Regions from separate parts of the Desulfosalsimonas propionicica genome, predicted to be linked through region 2. Evidence: riboswitches for the same ligand, from Rfam matches in the RefSeq annotation. Region 2 holds a riboswitch; each other region holds the start of a gene.
The links. Region 2 has a riboswitch for cobalamin ahead of HNR65_RS03480 (MtaA/CmuA family methyltransferase). Riboswitches for the same ligand answer to the same signal wherever they lie in the genome.
Positions count from the first base shown of each region.

Region 1: linked by a shared signal. The riboswitch ahead of thiC (phosphomethylpyrimidine synthase ThiC) and the one ahead of HNR65_RS03480 (MtaA/CmuA family methyltransferase) in region 2 are both predicted to bind cobalamin.
Region 3: linked by a shared signal. The riboswitch ahead of HNR65_RS03470 (TonB-dependent receptor) and the one ahead of HNR65_RS03480 (MtaA/CmuA family methyltransferase) in region 2 are both predicted to bind cobalamin.

Region 1 covers NZ_JACDUS010000008.1:45,691-47,960, reverse strand. The annotation lists gene HNR65_RS12820 (sigma-54-dependent transcriptional regulator) at 1-7, shown strand, start outside; gene thiC (phosphomethylpyrimidine synthase ThiC) at 52-1,398, opposite strand; cobalamin riboswitch at 1,544-1,728, opposite strand; gene HNR65_RS12810 (2Fe-2S iron-sulfur cluster binding domain-containing protein) at 1,855-2,270, opposite strand, start outside.
Region 2 covers NZ_JACDUS010000002.1:1,045-3,314, forward strand. The annotation lists gene HNR65_RS03475 (sigma-54-dependent transcriptional regulator) at 1-664, shown strand, start outside; cobalamin riboswitch at 888-1,044, shown strand; gene HNR65_RS03480 (MtaA/CmuA family methyltransferase) at 1,311-2,270, shown strand, end outside.
Region 3 covers NZ_JACDUS010000001.1:819,425-821,694, forward strand. The annotation lists gene HNR65_RS03465 (TonB-dependent receptor) at 1-610, shown strand, start outside; cobalamin riboswitch at 654-839, shown strand; partial or broken gene HNR65_RS03470 (TonB-dependent receptor) at 960-2,270, shown strand, end outside.

The DNA.
Region 1 (2,270 bases), on a different contig from region 2:
CGGGTAAAGCCGGCAGCCGGGCCCTTTGCTTTGAGCCGGCGCCCGGCCCTGTTATGCGCCGCCGCCCTGTGCGGCGGTACTGCGCCCCGGCGCCTGCTTGTCTCCGCCAATGTCTTGTGCAAACAAGGCCATGCCCTTTTTCATGGCGCAAAAATCACCGCACATAGTGCAGGTCTCTGCCTTTTCCGGGGCCCGGGAGTCCCTGATCCGCCTTGCCTCCTCCGGAAACATCAAAAGACTTTCCAGGTCCTGCCACTGCATGTCGCGCCTGGCCAAAGCCGCCATTTTCTCGGTCTCCCGCCGCTCCGGATATTTGGAGATATCGCCGATGCGGGCGGCCAGGCGCGTGGCACGCACCCCCTGGCGGACATCTTCGGCATTGGGCAGGGCCAGGTGCTCGGCCGGGGTGATGTAGCAGATCAGATCCGCCCCGTAGCGTGCAGAACTGGCCGCACCGACGGCGGCGGTGATGTGGTCTAAGCCCGCACCGGTATCGGCCGGAATCGGGCCGAGCACGTAATACGGGGCATTGCCTGACATTCGCTTTTCAAGCATGATGTTGCCCTGGATTTCATCCATGGGCACATGACCCGGCCCTTCCACCATCATCTGGCAGCCCGCGTCGCGGCCAATTTCGGCAAGCTCGCAGTTGATAACCATCTCGGCCACCTGGGCCCGGTCGTGGCTGTCATGGATGGCCCCGGCCCGGATGCCATTTCCAAGGGAGAGCACGGCGTCATATTTTTTCATGATCCCGCATACCCGGTCAAACTGCTCGTATAAGGGATTTTCCCTGCCGGTTTTCTCCATCCAGGCCACCATAAACGTGCCCCCCTTGGAGGCCAGGCCGCCGTAACGGAATTTCTGCCGGCGCAGCCGCTCGATGGTGTAACGGTTGACCCCGCAGTGGATGGCCATGAAACTCAGGCCGTCTGCAAGCTGTTTTTCAATAAGATCAAACAGATACTCGGGATCCATACGGGTGGGATCACCGGTTTTCCGGATGGTGTCGTGAAACGCCTGATACAGGGGCACGTTTCCCACCGGCAGGCTCGTGCTGTGGATGACCGCCCGGCGCACGGCGTCAAGATCGCCTGCGGCAGACAGTTCCATGAGGGTGTCTGCGCCTTCTGCTTCGGCCACCCGGGTTTTTTCCACCTCCAGGGCGATATCGCAGATATCCGAGGATGTGCCGATGGAAGCATTGACCTTGGTGCGAAGGCCGGTGCCGATACCCACCACCTTCTGGCCGGACCGGCCGGGGTTGTTGGGAATCACGATCCGGCCGGCTGCCACCTGACGAACAATCTGCTCCACGGCCATGTTTTCGTCTTCGGCCACCCGCTGCATCAGCGGAGTGACCCGGTTTTGCCGGGCGAGTTCAAGCTGGGTTTCCATGTTTGCCTCCTTTTTAATCCATTTTGATGAGTTCGGAGAAAGTCGGTTCTGCCGATTTTCCGATTCAAACAAAAACCCCGGCCAAATAAAAAAAGGGCTCCGACCGGAGATTTTCCTCCCGTCGAAACCCTTTGCCATCGGATTCCGATATCGCCTGTTGCAGGCACGTCTTCTGGCTTGCCGGATTTCACCCGCCCTCTGCCTTCCCGCAGGGGATTTAAGCCTGCAGTGGCCGCATCATTGATGCGAAAAGACGGTATTTCCGGTTACAGCGCCGGGTGCGCCGCGGATTTGCACCGCGTTCCGTTTGCCTGAACCGCAACATTTGCTGCTTCTGATTTTTGAAACACCTTTATCCCTTTTTGCCGCCGGTGTCAAGCCGGGTAAAAAGAGACAGAATAAGGATGTGTAAAAAACCTCCCCGGCTATCAAAAGCCAGAGAGGTTTTATTTCAAACTATTCCCGCTCTTCGATTTCCTCCCAGATCTTTTTCATGGTGTGTTGAACTATGCGTTTCCGGTCGCGGTAACTGGTGTGGAGCAGGTCATGTGACTTGTGGGAATACGGTTTGCCCAAAAAATCGTCATATAGTTTAATGATAAGCGGGTTGTTGTGGGACTGACGTACTGGTGCTTCACGATCTATATTATAGAGTGCTGCCTGGCGTGCCTGCCAGGAACTCTGGTATGCGTGTTTGCTCCGGGGTTGTCCCCCGCCGCCCATACAGCCGCCCGGACAGGCCATGACCTCCACGAAATGGTAGTCTGCCTCTCCGTTTTGAACAGCCTCCACCACCTGCCTGGCCCCCTTGAGGCTGTGGGCCACGGCAACCCGCACCGTAGGATTGCCTTCGCCCATATCAATGGTGGCCT
Region 2 (2,270 bases):
TCCGGCCCTCCAGGTGAAACTGCTTCGGGTTACTCAGGAAAATTCCATGGAGCGGGTCGGAGGCAACTCCCCGATCGATGTCAATGTGCGGATCGTATCGGCCACGAATCAGGATATTATGGGAAAAATCAAAAGCGGTTCTTTTCGGATGGAACTTTTTTACAGACTCAATGTTGTTGCCATTCAAATACCGCCCCTGCGGGAAAGAATAGACGATATTCCCCTCCTTGTACATCACTTTATCCACTGCCTGAACCGGAAATTTCATAAAAACATCCAGCGGGTTTCAACACGGGCCATGAAACAATTGATGCAGCACAACTGGCCCGGAAACATTCGGGAACTGGCCAATATTCTGGAAAGGGCGTTTGTCACAACAGACGGTGCCGTAATCGATAGTATCGATTTCTCAAATGATTTCCGGAAAAGTACCGGCCAGCAAGCCTTATACCCGGTGGACACGGATATTCCTTTTAAAACGGCCATGGCAATGGTCCAACAGCAGTTTGAGAAAGCCTACCTTTTAAAAGTGCTCCAACAGTGCAACGGCAACGTGTCAAGGTCGGCAGAAATAATGGAACTTAATCCCCGAACGTTGTGGCGCAAAATAAAGGACTACCGGATTGATCGGTTAGAATGCATCCTCGCTGGTAATCGTTATTGATCAGTTTGTATTCTGATGTCACAGTGCGACATCCATGCCCTTATCATAACCAATAAAAATAATAGGGTTTTCAAATATAAACACACATTTTGTCTTTGGGTCGCGCCATCGGTGCCGGCATTCACCTTGTAAAAAAACTTCTTTTCCAATTGCGTAACTGCCGAATTTTCCCTGATGAAATTACGATCGGCAAAACAAACAGATTAATGGCACATATTTTGAATGTGAATAGAGTAAGGATGCCAACTCATGTATGGCATCCCTCCCGCATTTTGAAGGGAAAATGGTGGAAATCCATTGCTGCCCCGCAACTGTAAGCGGTCTGTCCACCGTTTTATAAGACTGCGAGCCAGAATACCTTCTTTCCGAATGTCGCGCTTTCGAGGGTGAGGCGCCCATTTGTTAAAGCAGAGAAGAACCGTAATCGAACTTTAGCAAATGCAGGGTCTCTGGGGGTACAAAGCTTGATTGCGACAATTTCACAACACCACAATCCGGTTGGAACCTGTTGCCGTGACCTTTGCGTCGCCGGTTGAGCCAGCGGACAGGATCGTCCATTCGTCAGGCTGTTTATCTTCGAACGGGCGAGGAGTTCTGACCCGTTCTATTATAAAAACCAATCATTTTCTACCTGTGGGAGGCCCAGATGAATGCAAAAGAACGTGTGATGGCAGTTATAAACCATCAAAAGCCCGATCGAATGCCGTGTTTCGGAGCCAATTCGACCGTGACCTATGACCAGATGGAAGCAGTTGGCGCGTACTGGCCCGAAGGACACGAAAAGGGTGAAGCTATGGCCAAGCAGGCATTGGCCGCATATACCGTGGTGGGTTTTGATGCCGTTCGGGTTCCCTTTTGTCAGACATTTGAGGCGGTTGCCCTGGGATGCATCCGGAAGTCGGGGAAAATCAGGGATTCCGAAGGAATTCCGGGAATTGATCATCCTCCGCCTTATAAACTCGATGATACGCCCGAGTTTCCCGGTGATTTTCTTTCAAGGGGGTATATACCTGAATTGCTCAAAGCTATTGAAATCCTGAAAAGGGAAGTAGGCGATGAGGTCCCCATTGTGGGGGGAATCATTGGCCCTTTAACCATCGCTGGCTCTCTTCTGGGCAGTGTGCCACTGCTGAAAGCTACCTACAAGGCACCTGAAAAGATCGTGCCGTTTTTGGATATCGGTGAAAAAGCCGGTACTGCTCTGGCCAATGCCATGATCGAGGCGGGAGCAGATATTATCTCGATCGAGGACATGACCGCCTCCCCCGAATTAATTGCGCCCAAAACCTATCGGGACTACGAACTGGAGTACCAGCGCAGGCAGATTGAATCCATTTCTGTGCCTGCCATACTCCATATTTGCGGCAATGTCGACAAGATCGTTGAATGGATGGGGCAGACTTCCCCTGCAATTCTGAGCCTCGAACCCAAGGCCGACACCCGGCTGGCCCGTCAAAAATGCGGGCCCAATATGATCTTCATGGGAGGGGTTGATACTGCGACAACCCTGTTCATGAAGGATGCTGAAACGGTGAAGAAAGGTTGTGAAGAACTTATAGAAGATGGCGTCCAGATTCTGGCCCCGGGATGTGCCGTGGCACCTGGC
Region 3 (2,270 bases), on a different contig from region 2:
TGATTCCTGGCTGCTGAAAGGCAACCCGGAGCTGACCCCGGAAAAGGGCTGGACTTACGACGCAGGGGTCAAGTTTACAAACGCATGGAGCAAGATCCGGTTATCCGGGTTTTTCATGGATTACAAGGACAAGATTGAATCCTATAAAGGCGGCGGCTACCCGTATGAATACTTTAACGCCGGCACCTATGAAAGTCTTGGCGTTGACTGGAATGTTGATCTTTTCCCCTTTCATGGCCGGGATAACTGGTCCAGCCGGATCTCCTTTTATTCTTCGGGTACATGGTGCGACCCGGTTGCCAAAGATCCCGACGGCAGTCAATACCAGACCGGCCCCAAATTCAGCTCCTCTGCGGGCGCGGCATATGACGGCGGCATGTTCAGCCTTGCCCTGAATTTCAATTATGTCACCAGCCGTCCGGATGACCTGGATGATATCTCGACACTCGACATCAGCGGAAAATACAAGCTGCCCAAAGGATATCTCACCTTCGGCGTTGATAACGTGTTTGATCAGGAGGTTGAGATCAACGGCAACAAGGACACAGACAACTATGTATATTACGGAATGCCCCGGTTTTTTAAAATTGGGTATGAGGTGCGGTTTTAAATCAGGATAACCGGATTATTGAATATTTTTTATTGGCATTTTTCATCTTAAAAGTTGTTCAGGTGCTTTGAATCAAGCTTAAGAGGGAACCCTGTGTGAATCAGGGACCGGCCCGCGGCTGTAAGCGGGGACGAAAGCTGCCCAATAAGCCACTGTTTTTATGAATGGGAAGGCGCAGCCGGTAGGCAGATCCGCAAGTCAGAACACCTGCCTGGACAAATCTTGAGTCCCTGCTTTCGCGGCGAAAGCAGGCTCAGAAGCGATCGCGGTGGTAAAAAAGGGACATCCCCGGATCGAAGTTTCATCTTCGGTTCGGGGTTTTTTATTTTTACAGACAGGGAGGGACGTTATGAAATTACAAGTTGCATTGTTTCGGTTTTTTTTCGTGCTTGCCGGGCTTTTGATTTTTTTTGAAGCGGATTCCGCTTTTGCCGGCAACAGGGCTTTGTTAAAAGCCTCACAGGCAAAAGACATTGAGAAACAGCAAGACATTCCGCTCATCGCCGGAAAAGAGGTGGCCTCCGGGGCACACGAACTTGGCGCCATGACGGTGACCGCCCGGAAAAGAGAAGAAGACGCCCAGGATGTGCCCATTGGCAGTTCTGTATTTTCGGCGGTCCAGCTTGAAGATGCTGATATCAGAGATGTCAATGAACTGACCCGTTTTTCCCCGAACGTATATATGAAACACAGCACTGCCGGAAATACGATCGTATTTCGGGGCATCTCTACGTATGACACATCCATATACAGCCCTGCCGGTTTTTATGTTAATGGCCTGAACTATCCTCTCCATTACATGCACAATCCTGATTTTTTTGACATTGAACGCATCGAGGTCCTCAAGGGGCCCCAGGGGACCCTTTATGGCAGAAACAGCGAATCAGGGGTTGTCAACATTATCACCAAACAACCGGGCAACCATTTCAGGGCCAGGGTATTTGGTGAATACGGAGCTTATGATGCCTCCGGCAACAATCCCGATTCTTTCCGGACGGGTGGAACAGTCAGCGGGCCGGTGCAAAAAGATAAATTGTATATGGGGCTTAGCTGGCAGAGGGAAGACTCGGATGGCTTCATGGAAAATGTATACAAGAACACAGACGATGCGGGCAGGACAGACCATAACAACGGAAGGGCCACGCTTCGATGGACTCCTTCCGAAGTGTGGGACATATCCTTGATCACTGATTTTATGGAGGAAGATGAAGGGATAGGCTATTATCGATTTCTCAGTGGCCCTTCACAAACATGCCGCCACACTATTGCCTATGACGGAGAAAACTATCGAGAAAACAAAGGTAATGGCCAGACTTTGCGGATCCAATACAAAGGTGAATCCTTCAATATTCTCTCTGTTACTGGCAGATCTTATTACGAAAGCAAAAGTGGTATAGACTTTGACTCCACTCCAGCGCCTCTTGGAAATAATATTTTTGGCTTTGAAGATACTCTTTTAAGCCAGGAAGTCCGCATCTCTTCTGTCCAGGAGAGCAGCGCTTTTCAGTGGTTATTGGGGATCTACGGCTTTACTGAAGAAAACAATGTTGACTTTGAGATGCAAAGAACAAACCAGAATATGCAGCAGATACGCAGAACCGAGATGGATATCAGCGGCCGGGCGGTTTTCGGTCAGGGCACTTACACGCTTTTCGACCGG